Regions from separate parts of the Streptomyces sp. NBC_01237 genome, predicted to be linked through region 2. Evidence: predicted binding sites of a transcription regulator. Region 2 holds the regulator's gene; the other holds the start of a gene.
The links. Region 2 encodes HrcA, which represses chaperone genes, less so after heat shock. Its sites were predicted from a motif close to TTNGCACTCNGNNNNNCNGAGTGCNAA; they were not measured.
Positions count from the first base shown of each region.

Region 1 (9,553 bases), 2.8 Mb from region 2:
GAGATCCACTCCGCCTCCGCCCGCGGCCCGATCGCCTCGTGCGGGACGCCGGGGGCGATCTTCAGCGCCGCCCTGGGGGCCTTCAGCGCGGCGGCGGTCGCCCAGGACAGCGGCGGTGAGTACGCCTCCGGATCGAAGATCCGGCCCCGTCCGCCGCGCCGCGCCGGGTCGACGAAGACCGCGTCGTACGGGGAGGTGTCGATCTCCGTGACATCGGCGCACCGCACCTCGATCAGGTCCGCCAGACCGAGCGCCGCGGCGTTGGCGCGGGCGACCTCGGCGGTCAGCGGATCGCGGTCCACGGCGAGCACACGGATTCCGGCGCGGGCCAGGGCGATCGCGTCGCCGCCGATCCCGCAGCACAGGTCCGCGACGCTCCGTACGCCGCCGAGCCGCGCGAACCGTTCGGCGCGGTACGTCGCGACCGACGTACGGGTGGCCTGCTCGACGCCGTTCGGTGTGAAGAACATCCGGTGCGCGTCCTCGGCACCGAACTTCGCCACCGCCCGCTGCCGCAGCCGTGCCTGCCCCAGGGCCGCCGACACCAGATCCGCGGGGTGCGAACGGCGCAGCCGGGTCGCGGTGGCCAGCTCCCGCGCGGGGTCGTGGTCCCGCAGCCCGGCCAGCAGCTCGGCGCCCTCGGGCGTGCGCAGGGCGGCGAAGGCGGCGAGCGGGTCCGTGGGGCCGGCGGGGCCGGTGGGGGTAGTTGCGTTCACCCGGCCCATTGTGAGCCAGGCCGGCTGTGAGCCAGCCGGGGGACCGGGCGAGCCCGGCGGCGGTGTCGGGGCGGGGGCCCGGTGACGGGCTGGCAGGATGCGGCGCCATGCAGCCAGTACGACAAAAAGAAAAATTGACCACGAAGAGGCGCAGACCGGGTCACATGGTCCTGGCGGCCCTGCTGGTCGCCGCCGTCGGCTCCGGATGCGCCGCAGGATCGGACGGCGGTGGCGCGGGCACCCCCGGCGGGTCGGCCGAGCCCACCGCCGGTCAGCGGGGCGGGCCGGCCGCCGGGCAGCCGGGCGGCCCGGCCCGGCAGGCCGGACCCGCCCGCGCCCCGGACACGTACGCCCAGGAGCTCAAGCGCAAACAGGCGGCCCGGGCCGTCGCCGCGAAGAAGTGGGGGCTGGCCGCGGTGCCGCTGCCCGCCCCCGCGCCCCCCGCCGTGAAACCGCGCATCACCTCCCGCGAGGGCTTCGAGGTCACGGACGGGGACGCGCTGCCGCCCGTCTTCACCACTGTGCCCACCAAGGAGCGGATCGTCTTCCTCACCATGGACGACGGGGCGGAGAAGGACCCCGAGCTGCTGCGGATGATGACCGAACTCGACATCCCCTACAGCGCCTTCCTCAGCGACTACGTGATCAACGACGACTACGACTACTTCGCGAAGATGCAGAAGCTCGGAGTCACCCTCAACAACCACACGCTCAACCACCGCTATCTGCCCGGACTCTCCCGCGAGGAACAGCGGACGGAGATCTGCGACCAGCAGGCGAAGATCCAGAAGCGCTACGGGAAGCGGCCCACCCTCTTCAGGCCGCCGTACGGCAACTACAACCGCGACACCCTGGTCGTCGCGAAGTCCTGCGGGGTCACCGCCGTACCCCTGTGGTCCGCCGAGGCGTTCCCCGACCACATGGAGTGGCGCGAGTGGGACCGGGACCTGCACCCCGGAGACATCGTCCTGACCCACTTCCGGGGACGCGAGGACTGGAAGGGCTCCATGGCGGACATGATCCGCCGGGTCATGAAGACGATCACCGACAAGGGGTACGCGGTGGCCAGGCTGGAGGACTACGTATGAGCCGCGCGCACCGGCTGCTGGCCGCACTGCTGACGGCCGGTGCGCTGTTCACCGTCACCGCGGGCTGCGCGCAGTCGGTGGACCCCATCGAACGGCTGGGGCGCAAGGCGGCCCAGAAGGTCGGCCCGCGGTCGCCGTCGCCCAAGGCCACCGTGGCCAAGGGCAGTCGCGGCGCGTGCGGCCGGCGCCCCCTCCCGCTCCGGCTCGCCGCACGACGCGAGGGTGGTGAATTGGCACTCCGCTTGACCGAGTGCTAATCGCGGTCATAGTCTCGGGTCTGGCACTCCCCCCTGGAGAGTGCCAGCACCACTGTGCGACAGGGCAGGTCCGGCACCCGCGACGACGGATCGACCTGGTCGCCGACCAAAGACTGTTAAACCCCGTGAGATCTCCGAAGGGGGAGACCGGATCGTGTCGACCACCAGCTCCAAGGTTGCGATCAAGCCGCTTGAGGACCGCATTGTGGTCCAGCCGCTCGACGCCGAGCAGACCACGGCTTCCGGCCTGGTCATTCCGGACACTGCCAAGGAGAAGCCCCAGGAGGGCGTCGTCCTGGCCGTGGGCCCGGGCCGCTTCGAGAACGGCGAGCGTCTTCCGCTCGACGTCAAGACCGGCGATGTCGTTCTGTACAGCAAGTACGGCGGCACCGAGGTGAAGTACAACGGCGAGGAGTACCTCGTCCTCTCGGCGCGCGACGTCCTCGCGATCGTCGAGAAGTAATTCACCCACGTTTGCTTCTGTTCTGCGCCCCTGGTCCCCTGCGAAATAACTAGCCGGGCGGCGAGGGGCGCAGTTCGTTCGAGAGGGAAAGATTCAGCCCATGGCGAAGATTCTGAAGTTCGACGAGGACGCCCGTCGCGCCCTTGAGCGCGGCGTCAACAAGCTTGCCGACACGGTCAAGGTGACGATCGGCCCCAAGGGCCGCAACGTCGTCATCGACAAGAAGTTCGGCGCTCCCACCATCACCAACGACGGTGTCACCATCGCGCGCGAGGTCGAGCTCGACGACCCGTACGAGAACCTCGGTGCCCAGCTCGTGAAGGAGGTGGCGACCAAGACCAACGACGTAGCGGGTGACGGCACCACCACCGCCACCGTGCTGGCCCAGGCGCTCGTCCGCGAGGGTCTGCGCAACGTCGCCGCGGGCGCGTCCCCGGCCTCCCTGAAGAAGGGCATCGACGCCGCGGTCAAGGCCGTGTCCGAGGAGCTCCTCGCGACCGCCCGCCCGATCGACGACAAGTCCGACATCGCCGCCGTGGCCGCGCTCTCCGCGCAGGACACCCAGGTCGGCGAGCTCATCGCGGACGCGATGGACAAGGTCGGCAAGGACGGTGTCATCACCGTCGAGGAGTCCAACACCTTCGGTCTGGACCTTGAGTTCACCGAGGGCATGGCCTTCGACAAGGGCTACCTGTCCCCGTACATGGTGACCGACCAGGAGCGTATGGAGGCCGTCCTCGACGACCCGTACATCCTGATCCACCAGGGCAAGATCGGCTCCATCCAGGAGCTGCTCCCGCTGCTGGAGAAGGTCATCCAGGCCGGCGCCTCCAAGCCGCTCCTGATCATCGCCGAGGACGTCGAGGGCGAGGCGCTCTCCACCCTCGTCGTCAACAAGATCCGTGGCACCTTCAACGCCGTCGCGGTGAAGGCCCCGGGCTTCGGTGACCGCCGCAAGGCCATGCTCGGTGACATCGCCACCCTCACCGGTGCGACCGTCATCGCCGAAGAGGTCGGCCTCAAGCTCGACGGCGCCGGTCTCGACGTGCTGGGCACCGCCCGCCGCGTCACCGTCTCCAAGGACGACACGACCATCGTCGACGGCGGGGGCAACTCCGACGACGTCAAGGGCCGCGTCAACCAGATCAAGGCCGAGATCGAGTCCACGGACTCCGACTGGGACCGCGAGAAGCTCCAGGAGCGCCTCGCGAAGCTGGCCGGCGGCGTGTGCGTGATCCGTGTCGGTGCCGCCACCGAGGTGGAGCTCAAGGAGAAGAAGCACCGTCTGGAGGACGCCATCTCCGCGACCCGCGCCGCGGTCGAGGAGGGCATCGTCTCCGGTGGTGGCTCCGCTCTGGTCCACGCCGTCAAGGTCCTTGAGGGCAACCTCGGCAAGACCGGCGACGAGGCCACCGGTGTCGCGGTCGTGCGCCGCGCCGCCGTCGAGCCGCTGCGCTGGATCGCCGAGAACGCGGGCCTCGAGGGTTACGTCATCACCTCGAAGGTCGCCGAGCTCGACAAGGGCCAGGGCTTCAACGCGGCCACCGGCGAGTACGGCGACCTGGTGAAGGCCGGCGTCATCGACCCGGTCAAGGTCACCCGCTCCGCGCTGGAGAACGCCGCGTCGATCGCGTCGCTGCTGCTCACGACCGAGACCCTGGTCGTCGAGAAGCCGGCCGAGGACGAGTCCGACGCCGGTCACGGCCACGGGCACTCCCACTAGTACGCACCCGGCACGACACCGAGGCCCGGTACCCCCGTCGCGGGGGCACCGGGCCTCGGTGCGTTCCACCCTGCCGGGTGCGCTGTCCCCGGACCCCTGCTCCTCAATCGCCGGAGGGGCTGGGTTTTGGGGGCACTGCCCCCGGACGCCTGCTCCTCAATCGCCGGAGGGGCTGGGTTTTCGGGGGGCTGTCCCCGGACGCCTGCTCCTCAATCGCCGGAGGGGCTGGGTTTTCGGGGGGCTGTCCCCGGACGCCTGCTCCTCAATCGCCGGAGGGGCTGGGTTTTGGGGGCACTGCCCCCCGGACCTCTGCTCCTCAATTACCGGAGGGGCTGGGTTTTCGGGGGGCTCGGTTTATTGAGCCCGCCCGGCGATTGAGGGCATCTTTCAGCCTGTCCGGCGTTTGAGGACCGGGGTCCGGGGCGGAGCCCCGAGGGGTCACGCCGAGTGGCGGAGCGCCCCCGGCGTCACCGGATCCGCGAACGGCAGTCCCCGGGCGAAGCGTTCCAGCTCGTCCAGCGACTGGTCGGCCATCCGATGCAGCTCATTGCCCAGCGACCCCGCGACGTGCGGGGTCAGCAGAACGTTCGGCAGGTCGTACAACGGGGACTGCGCCGCCGGGAGTTCGGGCTCCGTGACATCCAGCACCGCGTGCAGCCGCCCGCTCACCAGCTCCGGCAGCAGCGCGTCCTCGTCCACCAGCGAACCCCGCGCCGTGTTGATCAGCGTCGCCCCGTCCGGCAGCAGCGCCAACTGCTCCGCGCCGATGAGGTGGTGCGTGGCCGGGAGCTGCGGCGCGTGGACGGAGAGGACCGAGCTGTCCGCGCACACCTGCGCCAGCGACGCGGAGCGGACACCCAGCGAGGCCGCCTCCTCGGCACCGACGTACGGGTCGTAGAGCGCCACGTCCAGATCGAACGGCCGCAGCAGTTCGATCACCCGGCGGCCGATGCGGGACGCTCCGACGATGCCGACGGTACGGCGGTAGTTGCCGGTGGCGTCCAGCTCGTGGAGCCAGTCGTGGTCGGTGCGCAGCTCGCGGTAGCGCCGGGCCGAGTGCAGGACGCGCTTGTTGGCGAAGAGCACCGCGGCCACCGTGTATTCGGCGACCGGCAGCGCGTTCGCCCCCGCCGCCGAGGTGACGGCGATCCCGCGTTCCCAGCAGGCGTCGGTGATGTGGTGCTTCACCGACCCCGCGGCGTGTACGACGGCGCGCAGCCGCGGGGCGGCGGCCAGTACCTCGGCGGTGAGCGGGGTCGCGCCCCAGCAGGTGAACAGCACCTCGGCCTCGGCGAGCGCGGCGGCCACCTCGGGCGTCGGAGCGGCCAGGTCGTGGCCGACGAGCCGGGGGTCCGTCCGGGTGAGGGCGGTCAGCCGGGTGCGGTGGTGTGCGGCGAGGAGGCGTTCGGCGATGCCGGGAGCCATCGCCAGCAGGGCCTTCGGCCGGTTGTCAGTGGCGTGGGGCATGGTGGGACTCGTACTCCTCAGGGCTCGCGCGGGCGGTCCGACGGTCACTTGACGCTTCCGGCGGTCAGGCCCGCCTTCCAGTGCCGTTGCAGCGAGACGAAGGCGACGATCAGGGGGATGACGGCGAGGAGGGAGCCGGTGACGACGAGCGGGTAGAAGCTCGGCTCGCCGTGGGTGTTGGTGTTCCAGGAGTAGAGACCGAGGCTCAACGGGAAGAGCTTGCGGTCCGACAGCATCACCAGGGGGAGGAAGAAGTTGTTCCAGATCGCGGTGAACTGGAAGAGGAAGACCGTCACGAAGCCCGGCATGACCATGGGCAGACCGATCGACCAGAAGGTGCGCAGCTCTCCCGCCCCGTCGATCCGGGCGGCCTCCAGCGCCTCGTTCGGGATGTAGCCGGTGCAGAACACCCGCGCGAGATACACACCGAACGGGTTGACCAGCACCGGGATCAGCACCGACCAGTAGGTGTTGACCAGCCCGATCTTGGACGCCAGGAGATACATCGGCAGGGCCAGCGCGGTGGTGGGCACCAGCACGCCCATCAGGACCAGGCCGAACAGCTTCTCCTTGCCCCGGAATTCGTACTTGTCGAAGGCGTAGCCCGCGGCGACGCAGATCAGCGAGCAGACGATCGCGCCGCCGCCGGCGTACAGGAGGCTGTTGAGGTACCAGCGGAAGTAGATGCCGTCGCCGTAGGAGGCGAGGTTCGACAGGTTCTCGCCGAGGTTGAAGCCGTCGAAGGAGAAGGCGTTGCCCGCGAGCAGGCCGCCGGTGTCCTTCGTGGCGGCGGTGACCAGCCAGACGAGGGGGAAGAGCATGTAGACGACCGCGAGGAGCAGGAAGCCGTTGACCGCCGTCTTGGACATCCAACGGCTGGGGCGAGTCGATGAGTTCATGCCTTCTTGCCCTTCCGGCCGGTGAAGCGGGTGACGACGAAGGAGAGCAGCGCGGCGGTGAGGGCCAGCAGGATGGAGGCGGCCGCGGCGAGCCCGTAGTCGTTGCGCTCGAAGGCCGCGGTGTACGCGTACATGTTCGGCGTCCAGGTGGAGGAGACGGCGGAGCCCGTTCCCTTGTTGAGGATCAGCGGTTCGGTGAACAGCTGGAGCGAGCCGATGATCGTGAACAGCGCGACCATCGCCACGGAGGCGCGGATCAGCGGGACCTTGATGGACAGGGCGATCCGCCAGGTACCCGCACCGTCGACCGTGGCCGCTTCGAGTACGGACCGGTCGATGGCCTGGAGCGCGGCGTAGAAGATCACCATGTTGTAGCCGAGCCATTCCCACAGCGCGATGTTCACGATGGAGGGGAGAGCGCCTTCGGGGGAGAAGAAGTCGAAGCCGATCCCCCCGGACTCCATGGCGCTGACGACCGGGCTGAGCTGGGGTGTGTAGAGGTAGACCCAGATCAGCGCGGCGATGATGCCGGGCACGGCGTGCGGCAGGAAGAGCGCGAGCTGGAAGAACCGGCGGGCACGGGCCAGCGTGGAGTCCAGCAGCAGGGCGAGGGCGAGGGCCCCGATGAGCAGCAGCGGAATGTAGAACAGGCAGTATCCGAGCAGGACGCCGAAGCCCTCGCGGAAGGCCCGGTCGCCCAGCGCCGCCGCGTAGTTGTCGAGGCCGCTGAAGACGGTCTCGGTACCGCCGAAGCCCAGTCCGGACTGCTTCTCGGTGAACAGGCTGAGCCAGACCGCGTATCCGATCGGCACGAGCATGGCCAAGGTGAACAGTACGAAGAAGGGCCCCAGCAGGACGGCGGCGGCTCTGGTTGTCCGGGCGCGCTTCATCAGCCGGCGTCCTCGACCTTCAGGCCGCGCTTCTTGAGCTCGGCGACGGTGGCGTCATGGCCCGCCTGCACGGCTTCGGCGATCGTCGAACCGCCGCTGGCGACCTTGCCGAACTGGTCCTTGATCACGGTGTTGGATGTGCCGGTCGTCGGGCCCCAGGCCCAGTTCTGGCCGATGGACGTCGCGGCGCCCTCGAACACCTGGTAGATGTCCGTACCGCCGTAGAAACTCGCGTCGAACGACTTCTTCGCGACGGGACGCAGCTCGGCCGCGGCCGGGAAGGCGCTCGACGTGCCGGATTCGATACGGGCCTTGATGCCGTCCTCGGTGGTGGACATCCAGGTCGCGAACTCGACGGCGGCCTTCGCCTTCTTGCTGTTCTTGGACACCGCGAAGGTGGAGCCGCCGAGCATGCCGCTGGCCGGCTTGCCGTCCCAGCTGGGCATCGGGGCGACCGCCCACTTGCCGCTCTGCTCGGGCAGCGTGCCCTTCAGGACGCCCGCGCCCCAGGCGGCGCCGAGGTAGCCGACGGTGCCGCCGTTCTTGAGGGAGTTGGTCCACTCCGGGCTGAAGGAGGCGTTGGCCCGGATCAGGTCGTCGTCGAGCAGTCCCTGCCAGTAGTCGGCGACCTTGGTGGTGGCCGCGTCCTTGGTGGAGACCTTCCAGGTGTCGCCCTCGGCCTTGTACCACTGGGCCCCGGCCTGCCAGGCCATCGCCTGGAAGGTGGTCGGGTCGTCCGGGAAGAAGGTGCCGATACGGGCCTTCTTGTCGGCCTGCTTGACCTTCTCGGCCGCCTTGCGGAAGTCGTCCCACGTGGTGGGGACCTCGACGCCGTACTTCTTGAACAGGTCCTGGCGGTAGTAGAACGCCTGCGGCGAGGCGTCGAACGGAACGGCCCAGTTCTTGCCGCCCAGCGTGGTCAGCTCCACCGCCTGCGGCAGCAGCTTCTTCTTGACGTCGTCGGTGACGTACGAGCTGATGTCCTGGAGCGCGCCCTGGCTGACGAACTCGGGCAGCTGCGGGTACTCGATGCTGACCAGGTCGGGGGCGTTGCCCGCCTTCACCGCGTTGGAGATCTTGGCGTAGCCGCCCGCGTTGCCGGAGGGGATCTCCTCGTAGACGACCTTGATGTTCTTGTGCGAGGCGTTGAACGCGTCAACGACCTCCTTGGATCCCTTGGCCCAGCCCCAGAAGGTGACGCTGACGGGCTTTCCGTCACTTCCGGGGGCTGCGGAGTCGTCACCGCTGCCGCCGCAGGCCGTGAGAACGGCGAGGGCGGTGGCGGCGCCGACTATGACATGGGACGTTCTGCTCCGACTGCGGCTCACAGCGTGGCTCCTGAACAGGCGACGACATTGGCGTTGGCCGTGATCCTTGAACCAGCCGTGACCGAAGTCAAGAGCGAAAGATTGATTGATCGAAAAAAGATCAAATAAGTTACGAACGGAAGTGGTCGCGGAGGGGCCCGGCGGCCTACCTCAGCGGGTGCCCGCAGGAGGACCTGACCCGCAGTTCGGGGAGCAGCGTCAGATGCCGGCGCGGGGCGGCGCCGCCCGCGCCGCGGGCCCGCGTCAGCCGCTCCACCAGCAGCTCCGTGGCGTGCCTCCCCACCTCGCGCTTGGGCGGGGCGACCGCCGTGAGCGGGGTGTCGGCGAGCGCCGCCACCTCGTCGTCGTACGCGATCAGCGCCAGGTCGTCCGGCACCCGGACGCCCAGCTCGGCCAGTCGCTGCACCACCTGGATCGCGTCCACGTCGTTGTGGATCAGCGCCGCCGTGGCCACCCCCGACCGGACCGCGTCGCGCAGTGCCAGCACCGCGTCCTCGAAGCCCTCCGGCGCCAGCTCCGCCGGTACGGAATCGATCACGTCCTGCGGGGCGCGCAGTCCCAGGATGCGCAGCGCCTCCTCGTACCCGGAGCGCACGGCCACCGCTGTCGGGGAGTCGGCGCGGGCCATCAGCAGCGGTGCCCCGTGGCCCAGGTCCACCAGGTGGCGCACGGCCAGCAGCACCCCGTGGCCATGGTCCGAGCAGACCCGGTCCAGGGCGTCG
Region 1 covers NZ_CP108508.1:5,483,595-5,493,147, forward strand. Annotated here, with positions in the region: gene OG251_RS24650 (class I SAM-dependent methyltransferase) at 1-725, opposite strand, end outside; gene OG251_RS24655 (polysaccharide deacetylase family protein) at 824-1,804, shown strand; gene OG251_RS24660 (hypothetical protein) at 1,801-2,061, shown strand; gene groES (co-chaperone GroES) at 2,216-2,524, shown strand; gene groL (chaperonin GroEL) at 2,625-4,247, shown strand; gene OG251_RS24675 (hydroxyacid dehydrogenase) at 4,686-5,714, opposite strand; gene OG251_RS24680 (carbohydrate ABC transporter permease) at 5,759-6,613, opposite strand; gene OG251_RS24685 (carbohydrate ABC transporter permease) at 6,610-7,503, opposite strand; gene OG251_RS24690 (ABC transporter substrate-binding protein) at 7,503-8,831, opposite strand; gene OG251_RS24695 (substrate-binding domain-containing protein) at 8,977-9,553, opposite strand, start outside.
Region 1: a site for HrcA is predicted at 2,082-2,108, ahead of groES (co-chaperone GroES). Genes of this name have one in related genera too.

Region 2 (9,553 bases):
CGTCGCAGAGCCTGGTGTCCATGATGAACGCGAACCGCTGTCCGCGCCGGTGCTCGGAGACCTCGTCGAGCGTGATCGCGCCGAGTGCTCCCTCGCGCTGGATCCGGCCGACGTCCGGGCCCCGGATGCCGTGCTCGGCGAGCCTGGCGGGCAGCATGCGCCGGGTGTCGGGTTCGGTCAGCCGGTAGCCGTACGACTCGACGGGGTGCGAGAGCCGGTGGGTGTCCAGGGTGTACGTGTCCGTGGTGGCCAGCACCCCGTCGGCGGCGACGGGCGCCTCGGTCAGCTCGACGGACTCGCGGTAGGCGGTCGCGTACCGCAGCCGCTCGAAGAAGTGCTGCCCGCTCGCCGGGTAGTGCGCGGTGACGGGGTGCGGCACCTGGTCCAGGTTGATCCGCTGGATCACTCCGGCCAGGCCCAGCGAGTGGTCGCCGTGGAAGTGCGTGACGCAGATCCGGTTGATGTCGTGCGCCGCGACACCGGCCCGGAGCATCTGGCGCTGGGTCCCCTCGCCGGGATCGAAGAGGATGCCCTCGCCGTCCCAGCGCAGGAGATAGCCGTTGTGGTTGCGGTGCCGGGTGGGGACCTGGCTGGCGGTACCGAGCACCACCAGTTCTCGTACGGACATGGCTGGGTGTGCCCGCTATCCGGGGGGCCACTGGAGGCCGCGGCCTCCCAGTACATGGGCGTGGGCGTGGAAGACGGTCTGGCCGGCGCCGGAGCCGGTGTTGAGGACCAGCCGGTAGCCGCTCCCGTCGATCTTCTCGTCGGCGGCGACCTGTCCGGCCTCGCGCAGCATGTCCGCGGCGATCTGCGGTTCGGCGGCGGCGAGCGAGGCGGCGTCCGGGTAGTGCGCCTTGGGGATGACCAGGACGTGAGTCGGGGCCTGCGGGTTGATGTCGCGGAAGGCGACGGTCGTCTCGCTCTCGCGGACGATGGTCGCCGGGATGTCTCCCGAGACGATCTTGCAGAACAGGCAGTCGGTCTGCGGCTCTCCCGCCATGGCCGGGTCTCCTCGGTCGTCGGTATCAGTACACGGGCATGCTATCCGGGTCGGTGCGGATCACTTCTTGCGCGGCCGGTCGAACCAGATCGTCAGCAGGACCGGTATCAGGCCCGTCCAGAAAAGCACCTGGGGGATGCCGCGTTCGCTCCACGGGACGAGCGCCATCACGACCGCCAGCAGGGTCCCCCACACAGCCTGCGCGAGGACCAGTCTGGCCCAGAACATCCGGCGCAGCAGGGACCGGAGGGTGAGCCGGATCCCGTTGCGCAGCCGGCGGTAGCGGAGGAGGGCGCCGAGGCCCCAGGCCACGGCCATCAGCGCGATCGCGTACAGCCGGGTGCCCAGCGACAGGGGCAGTTCCCTGGGGGCCTCGCCCTCGGTCGGGAAGAGGTCGATCGACACGCCCGCGACGCAGAGGCTGAGCACGGCGAGCCAGCGGGTGCCGCGCAGCATCCGGAACACGGTCAGGTCCAGCTTGGCGCGCAGCAGCGCGGAGCCCGGGTCCGCGGTGAGCGCGTCGGCGTAGGCCGAGGCCTTCGCCGGAAGCCGGACGTCCTTCGCGGCGTTCTGCATGTGCGCGAACTCCTCCAGCGCCCACGGGTCCTCCGGGTCCAGCCGCAGGGTCTGCCGGATCGCGAAATCGCGGGCGTCGGCCCGGCCCACCACCAGCGACGCCTTCCAGAGTCCGTAGTACGCCCCGGTGTACTCGGGGCCGAGCCGGACCGCCTGCTCGGCCACCGCGAACGCCTCGGGCCAGCGCTCCTGCCAGGCCATGACCGCCTCGGACAGCGCGACATGCGCCGACGACGACTCGGGGGCGAGCCGGACGGCTTCCTGGGCGGCGGCCAGCGCCTCGTCGCGGCGGCTCGTGCGGCGCAGCCCGTAGGTACGCACGATCAGCGCGTCCCAGTCCTCGGGGTCGGCCCGCAGCGCTTCGCCGGTGGTGGTGATGACCTCCGCGTACTCCCGCAGGCTCAGATGGCAGCGGGCGAGCTGGACCCAGGCCCGGCCGTCGTCGGGGTCCTCCGCCAGCCGGCGTGCCAGCAGCGCCTTGGCCTCGTCGTAGCGGCCCAGCGAATGGAGGGCGTACGCCTGCTCGGTCAGTGGGTGCGAAGTGGTCACAGTCGGCGCTTCTTCTTCAGGTGGGCCAGCAGGTCGTCGTAGCTGCCGCCGTCGTTGGCGAACATCGCGACGTTGCGGGCTGTCGCGAACCACGGTTCGGTGGAGGGCCGTACGGTCTTGGCGGCCGCCAGCAGGTCCTTCATGTTGATCATCCGGACGGTGCCGGTGCGGGCCGAGTCGAGCAGGGCGGTCTCGGACGCGGACTCGCAGAGATGGGCGAGGTCGGCGCCGGAGAAGTCCTCGGTGGCTCTGGCGAGTTTGCCGAGGTCGACCGATTCGATGGGCCGCTCGCGCAGGTGGTAGCGCAGGATCGCCTCGCGTGCGGCGGCGTCGGGCGGCAGGACGAGCAGGGTGCGGTCGAGGCGGCCCGGCCTGCGCAGCGCGATGTCCACGTCCCAGGGGACGTTGGTGGCCGCGAGCACGAACACGCCCTCGTTGGCGCCGTCGACACCGTCGAGTTCGGTGAGGAGCTGGTTGACCGTGTTGCGCATGCCACTGCTGGCGGTACGGCTGCGCTTGGCGCCCAGCGCGTCCAGTTCGTCCAGGAACACCACGCAGGGCGCCTGACGGCGGGCGGTCTCGAAGACCTCGTGCATGTTGCGTTCGGAGTTGCCGATCCACATGTCGAGGACGTCGTTGACCGAGACGGAGAGGAACCGGGCGCCGAGTTCGCCCGCGACGGCGCGGGCGATGAACGTCTTGCCGCAGCCGGGCGGGCCGTACAGCAGGAGGCCGCCGCGCAGGCTCTTGCCGTACAGCTTGCGCAGTTCGGGGTTGCGCATCGGGGCGAGGAAGGCGGCTTCGAGGCGATCCTTGACCTCGTACATGCCGCCGACGTCGTCGAGCCGCAGGGCGGGTGCCTCCGTGTCCCAGGCCGAGGCGCCCCCGGGGTCTCCGCCGCCGTCCACGGCGAGCGGTGCCTCCAGGGGCCCTCCGGGCTGCCGTGCCCCGGGCTGCCGCGGCGTCACGAAGCGCGGCGGGACGGCGTCCTTGATCTCGTTCTCCGCGGCCTTCCAGTCGAAGCCCGGTGCCGGTGCCGCTGACCCGCCGTCGGACCGCGGCACCGGCTGCGGCTCGTCCTCGGCCTTCGGCTGCGGCATCCCCATCGCGCGCATCATCAGCCCACGCGCCGCCGCGTCCCCCGGTGCGTGCTGGAGCGCCACGGCGGCCTGGGCGACCGCGGCCTCGGACTGCCCCTCGCCCAGCAGCAGTTCGGCCAGATGCAGCCGCAGGGGTACGTCGCCCGGCGCCGCGTCGACCGCGGTGCGCAGGCTCATGATCAGAGGCGACTCGTTGGACATGACCTCACCCTACGTAACGGGTCTGACAGTCCGTCGCCCGGTCGGGCGTGGAACAGCCCGGTCCGCTTCGGACATGTCCGGTCACGGAGCGGAACGTGCCGCCCCGGTTCGGGACACGTCCGTCCGGGGCGGAACGTGCTGGTCCGGGCGTCCAGGTCGGAACAGCCCGGTCCGGATCGAAACGTGCCGGTCCCGGTCGCAACAGCCCCCGGAGCCACCGGACTCCGCCCTTCCGGCCCCTCAGCCCCTCAGCGTCCGGTGCGACTCAGCCCCTCAGCCCCAGCGTCCGGTGCGACCCAGCAGCAGGGCAGCGGCGGCCGTCCCCGCCGTGGAGGTGCGCAGCACGCTGCGGCCCAGCCGGTAGGGCCGCGCGCCCGCCTCGGCGAAGGCGGCGAGCTCCTGCGGGGAGACACCGCCCTCCGGGCCGACGACGAGCACGATCTCGCCCCGCGCCGGGAGTCCGGCGGTGGCGAGCGGTTCGCTGTCGCAGTCCCGGTCCTCGTGCAGCACGCCCGCGAAGTCCGCCGCGGCCAGCAGCGCGGCGACCTGCTTGGTCGTCATCGCTTCCGTGATCTCGGGAAACCGGACCCGTCGCGACTGCTTTCCCGCCTCCCTGGCCGTGGCGCGCCACTTCGCCAGGGACTTGAGACCGCGGTCACCCTTCCACTGCGTGATGCAGCGCGCGGCCTGCCACGGGACGACGGCGTCGATGCCCGTCTCCGTCATCGTCTCCACCGCGACCTCGCCGCGGTCGCCCTTGGGCAGGGCCTGGACGACGGTGATACGGGGGGCGGGCGCGGGCTCCTCGTGAACGGTCGCGAGGTCCGTGATCACCAGCCGGTCCTTGCCCTCGGCGGCCCGTACGACGCCCTCCGCCCACCGGCCCAGACCGTCCGTCAGGACGACGTCCTCACCGGCGTGCAGCCGCCGCACGGAGACGGCGTGCCGCCCTTCGGGGCCGTCCAGGACGAACTCGGGCCCGCTGGGCATCCGTTCGACGACGAAGACCGGTGCCGTCACTGGGCACTCCTTCCGCTCACCGCCACCCGGGCGGCTTCCAGTTCGGTGGCGAGCAGGTCGATCAGCTCTCCGGCGGGCAGCTCGCGTGCCATCCGGTGCCCCTGTCCGGCCCACAGTGCCATGCCCTGGGCGTCCCCGATGCGGGCGGCGGCCTTGCGCAGCCCGCTCGTCACATAGTGGACCTGCGGGTAGGCGGCGGGGGCGTACGGACCGTGCTCGGTCATGAAGCGGTTGACCAGGCCGCGGGCCGGGCGGCCGGAGAACGCCCGGGTCAGCGCCGTGCGGACGAACAGGGGGTTGGTCAGGGACTGCTTGTGCAGGGGATGCGCCCCGGACTCGGGGCAGGCCAGGAACGCCGTGCCGAGCTGGGCCGCGTCCGCGCCCGCCGCGAGCACCGCGGCGATCTGGGAGCCGCGCATCAGGCCGCCCGCCGCGATGACGGGCAGCTGTACCGTCTCGCGGACCTGGGCGACGAGGGAGAGCAGCCCGATGCCGGTGTTGTCGGCCTGCGGGTCGTCGCGGTGCGTGGACTGGTGGCCGCCCGCCTCGACGCCCTGGACGCAGACGGCGTCGGCGCCCACCCACTGGGCGCACTGCGCCTCCTCGGCGGTGGTGACCGTCACGACGGTGTACGTGCCCACCTTGGCGAAGGCGTCCAGGGTGTCGCGGGTCGGGCAGCCGAAGGTGAAGGAGACCGCGGGGACCGGGTCCTCCAGGAGGATCGCGACCTTGGCCTCGTAGCCGTCGTCGCCGCTGGTGTCCGGGTCGCCGAGCGGGGTCTCGTACCAGACGGCCTCACCGGCGAGCTGGTGGCAGTAGACCTCGACGGCGCTCGGGTCGGCGAGGGCGGGCTGCGGCATGAAGAGGTTGACGCCGAACGGTCCGCCGGTCAGCCTGCGCACCTGTTTGATCTCGTTGTACATGCCGTCCGTCGTCTTGTACCCGGCGGCGAGGAACCCGAGCCCGCCGGCGTCGGCGACGGCCCCGACGAGTTCCGGGGACGAGACACCGCCCGCCATCGGGGCCTGCACGATCGGATACCGGCAGAGATCGGTCAACTCGGAGGACATGACCGCATCGTGCCATGTCCGACGCACAGGGCCGAATCAGCCATGAGACGGCATGACCGATATACCGCTGTACGCAGCACCGCCCGCCGGTACAAGACCGACGGGCGGTGCGGTGACAGGCCGAGACCGGTTCAGCGGCCGTTGAAAGCGTCCTTCAGCCGGGAGAACAACCCTTGCTGACCTGGCTGAAACTGGCCGATGGGCCGTTCCTCGCCGCGCAGCTTCGCCAGCTCGCGCAGCAGTCGCTCCTGCTCCGAGTCCAGCTTGGACGGGGTCAGTACTTCGACATGCACGATCAGGTCGCCCCGGCCACCGCCGCGCAGATGTGTGATCCCGCGCCCGTGCAGCGGCACCGACTGACCGGACTGGGTGCCCGGCCTGATGTCGATCTCCTCCAGGCCGTCGAGCGTCTCCAGCGGCACCTTGGTGCCGAGCGCCGCCGCCGTCATCGGGATGGTGACCGTGCAGTGCAGATCGTCGCCACGCCGCTGGAACACCGCGTGCGGCAGCTCGTGGATCTCGACGTACAGATCGCCGGCCGGTCCGCCGCCGGGGCCGACCTCGCCCTCACCGGCGAGCTGGATGCGGGTGCCGTTGTCGACGCCCGCGGGGATCTTCACGGTGAGCGTGCGCCGCGAGCGGATGCGGCCGTCACCGGCGCACTCCGGGCAGGGCGTCGGCACGACCGTACCGAAGCCCTGGCACTGCGGGCAGGGCCGCGAGGTCATGACCTGGCCCAGGAAGGACCGGGTGACCTGGGAGACCTCGCCGCGACCGCGGCACATGTCACAGGTCTGGGCGGAGGTGCCGGGGGCCGCGCCCTCGCCACTGCAGGTCGTACAGACGACCGCCGTGTCGACCTGGATGTCCTTGGTGGTGCCGAAGGCCGCCTCGGAGAGGTCGATCTCCAGCCGGATCATCGCGTCCTGGCCGCGCCGGGTGCGCGAACGGGGTCCGCGCTGCGACGCCGTACCGAAGAACGCGTCCATGATGTCGGAGAAGTTGCCGAAGCCACCTTGTCCGAATCCGCCCGCGCCGCCTCCGCCGGAGGCGGACAGCGGGTCGCCACCGAGGTCGTAGACCTGCTTCTTCTGCGGATCCGACAACACCTCGTAAGCGGCGTTGATCTCCTTGAACCGCTCCTGGGTCTTCGGATCCGGGTTGACATCCGGGTGCAGCTCGCGGGCGAGCCGCCGGAATGCCTTCTTGATCTCGTCCTGAGATGCGTCGCGGCGCACGCCTAGTACGGCGTAGTAGTCCGTGGCCACTTACGAATCCGCCAGGATCTGTCCGACGTAACGTGCCACTGCGCGTACCGCTCCCATCGTTCCGGGGTAGTCCATGCGGGTCGGTCCGACCACGCCGAGTTTGGCGACTGCCTCGTCGCCCGAACCGTAGCCGACCGCGACGACGGACGTGGAGTTGAGCCCCTCATGGGCGTTCTCGTGCCCGATACGTACGGTCATGCCCGAGTCCGTTGCCTCACCGAGCAGCTTCAGCAGCACGACCTGCTCCTCCAGTGCTTCCAGCACCGGCCGGATCATCACCGGGAAGTCGTGCCCGAAGCGGGTGAGGTTGGAGGTGCCGCCGATCATCAGCCGCTCCTCCGTCTCCTCGACCAGCGTTTCGAGAAGGACGGAGAGCACCGTGGAGACGGTGGCCCGGTCCTCGCTGTCGAAGGATTCCGGCAGCTCCTGCACCAGTTGCGGAACATCCGCGAAGCGGCGTCCGACGACCCGGCTGTTGAGCCGGGCCCGCAGATCGGCGAGAGAGGTCTCACCGAACGGCGCGGGGCAGTCGATCATACGCTGTTCGACCCGGCCGGTGTCGGTGATCAGGACCAGCATCAGCCGGGCTGGAGCCAGCGCCAGCAGCTCCACGTGCCGCACCGTCGAGCGGGTCAGCGAGGGGTACTGCACGACGGCGACCTGCCGGGTCAGCTGCGCGAGCAGCCGTACGGTGCGGCCCACGACATCGTCGAGGTCGACCGCGCCGTCGAGGAAATTCTGGATGGCACGGCGCTCCGGCGAGGACAGCGGCTTGACGCCCGCCAGCCGGTCGACGAAGAGCCGGTAGCCCTTGTCCGTCGGGATGCGCCCCGCGCTCGTGTGCGGCTGGGCGATGAATCCCTCGTCCTCCAGCACGGCCATGTCGTTGCGGATGGTGGCCGGGGAGACCCCGAGCTTGTGCCGCTCCGTGAGCGCCTTGGAGCCGACGGGCTCCTCGGTGCCGACATAGTCCTGGACGATGGCGCGCAGCACTTCGAGTCTGCGTTCGCTGAGCATCGCGCACACCTCCAGCTGTCGTCTCCGGTGTCTGCCTGGCACTCTGTGCGTTCGAGTGCCAGCAATCCCCCCGGCCAGTGTACGGGGGCGGGGTGCCCCCCAGGCAAGGGCGACCGGCCACGCTACCGCGAGACTGCGCAGGTCGTTGCCGATAGCGTCGCCGTATGGACGTCTCTTGGGAAGAGTTCGGCTGGGAGCGGTTGGGCAACGGTGTGGGCCGGCGGCGCCTTCCCGGGTGGGATGCGACGGTCGCGCTGGTGGCCGGGGCGGGCGCGGCGCTGCTCTACGACACCGGGTCGACGCTGCGTGAGGGCGTCGAGCTGCGGACGCAGGCGGAGGCGTTGCTCGGCCGGAGGGTGACACATATCGCACTGAGCCACCCGCATTTCGATCATGTACTGGGCACCGCGGCGTTCGCCGGGGCCCAGGTGTACGGGGCGGTCGGCATCGCCGGTCTCCTCAGCAGCGGCGCGGACGGTCTGCGCGCCTCCGCGGTACGCCACGGGGTGCCCGAGGAGCAGGCGGCGCAGGCGGTGGATGTCCTGGTGGCCCCGCACCACGAGGTGCGCGGGGAGTGGACGCTCGACCTCGGGGGCGGCCGGCAGGTGCTGCTGGCCGATGTCGGTCCGGCGCACAGCGGCCACGATCTGGCGGCGCTGGTGCCGGGGCCGGACGGGGAGCCGGCGGTGGTGCTCTGCGGCGACCTGGTCGAGGAGTCCGGCGAACCGCAGGCGGGCCGGGACGCGGTCGTCTCCCGCTGGCCGGCCGCGCTGGACAGGCTGCTGGCGCTGGGCGGCGAGGACGCGCTGTACGTGCCGGGGCACGGGGCGGTGGTGGACGCGGCGTTCGTACGGGCACAGCGGGACCGGCTGGCGGAGCGCTTCGGCGTGTCGTGAGAGGCCGCCCACTTATCGTCGTGCCATGCGCAGCTATCAGCCGGACCTGACCCCGCCGTGGAAGAAGTCCGTCCCCGCCCCGGAGGTCCCCGCCGAGCCCGATCTGGTCGTGGAGGAGGTCTCCACCGGCTTCTGCGGTGCGGTGATCCGCTGCGAGAAGACGGCCCAGGGGCCGACGGTCACCCTGGAGGACCGCTTCGGCAAGCACCGGGTGTTCCCGATGGAGCCGCGTGGCTTCCTGCTGGAGGGCCGGGTCGTCACGCTCGTACGCCCCTCGGCCGCCGGTCCTGTGCGGCCGGCCCGTACGGCGTCCGGTTCGGTGGCGGTGCCCGGCGCGCGGGCCCGGGTGGCGCGGGCCGGGCGGATCTATGTGGAGGGCCGGCACGACGCGGAGCTGGTCGAGCGGGTGTGGGGCGACGACCTGCGGATCGAGGGTGTGGTGGTCGAGTACCTGGAGGGCATCGACGACCTCCCGGCGATCGTGCGCGAGTTCTCACCGGGTCCGGACGCCCGGCTGGGGGTGCTGGTGGACCATCTGGTGCCCGGTTCCAAGGAGTCCCGGATCGCCGGTCAGGTGTCGGACGCGAACGTGCTGGTGGTGGGCCACCCGTACATCGACGTCTGGGAGGCGGTGAAGCCCTCCTCGGTGGGGATCGCGGGCTGGCCGGTGGTGCCGCGCGGCCAGGACTGGAAGACAGGGGTGTGCCGGTCGCTGGGCTGGCCGGAGAACACCGGGGCGGCCTGGCAGCACATCCTCTCCAAGGTCCACTCCTATCGCGACCTCGAACCACAACTCCTGGGCCGGGTCGAGGAGTTGATCGACTTCGTGACGCTTCCCGGCTGAAGCCCGGCC
Region 2 covers NZ_CP108508.1:2,715,041-2,724,593, forward strand. Annotated here, with positions in the region: gene OG251_RS12075 (ribonuclease Z) at 1-628, opposite strand, end outside; gene OG251_RS12080 (histidine triad nucleotide-binding protein) at 644-1,003, opposite strand; gene OG251_RS12085 (tetratricopeptide repeat protein) at 1,064-2,128, opposite strand; gene OG251_RS12090 (ATP-binding protein) at 2,125-3,429, opposite strand; gene OG251_RS12095 (16S rRNA (uracil(1498)-N(3))-methyltransferase) at 3,703-4,449, opposite strand; gene OG251_RS12100 (nitronate monooxygenase) at 4,446-5,519, opposite strand; gene dnaJ (molecular chaperone DnaJ) at 5,651-6,787, opposite strand; gene hrcA (heat-inducible transcriptional repressor HrcA) at 6,788-7,804, opposite strand; gene OG251_RS12115 (MBL fold metallo-hydrolase) at 7,969-8,700, shown strand; gene OG251_RS12120 (DUF3097 domain-containing protein) at 8,726-9,544, shown strand.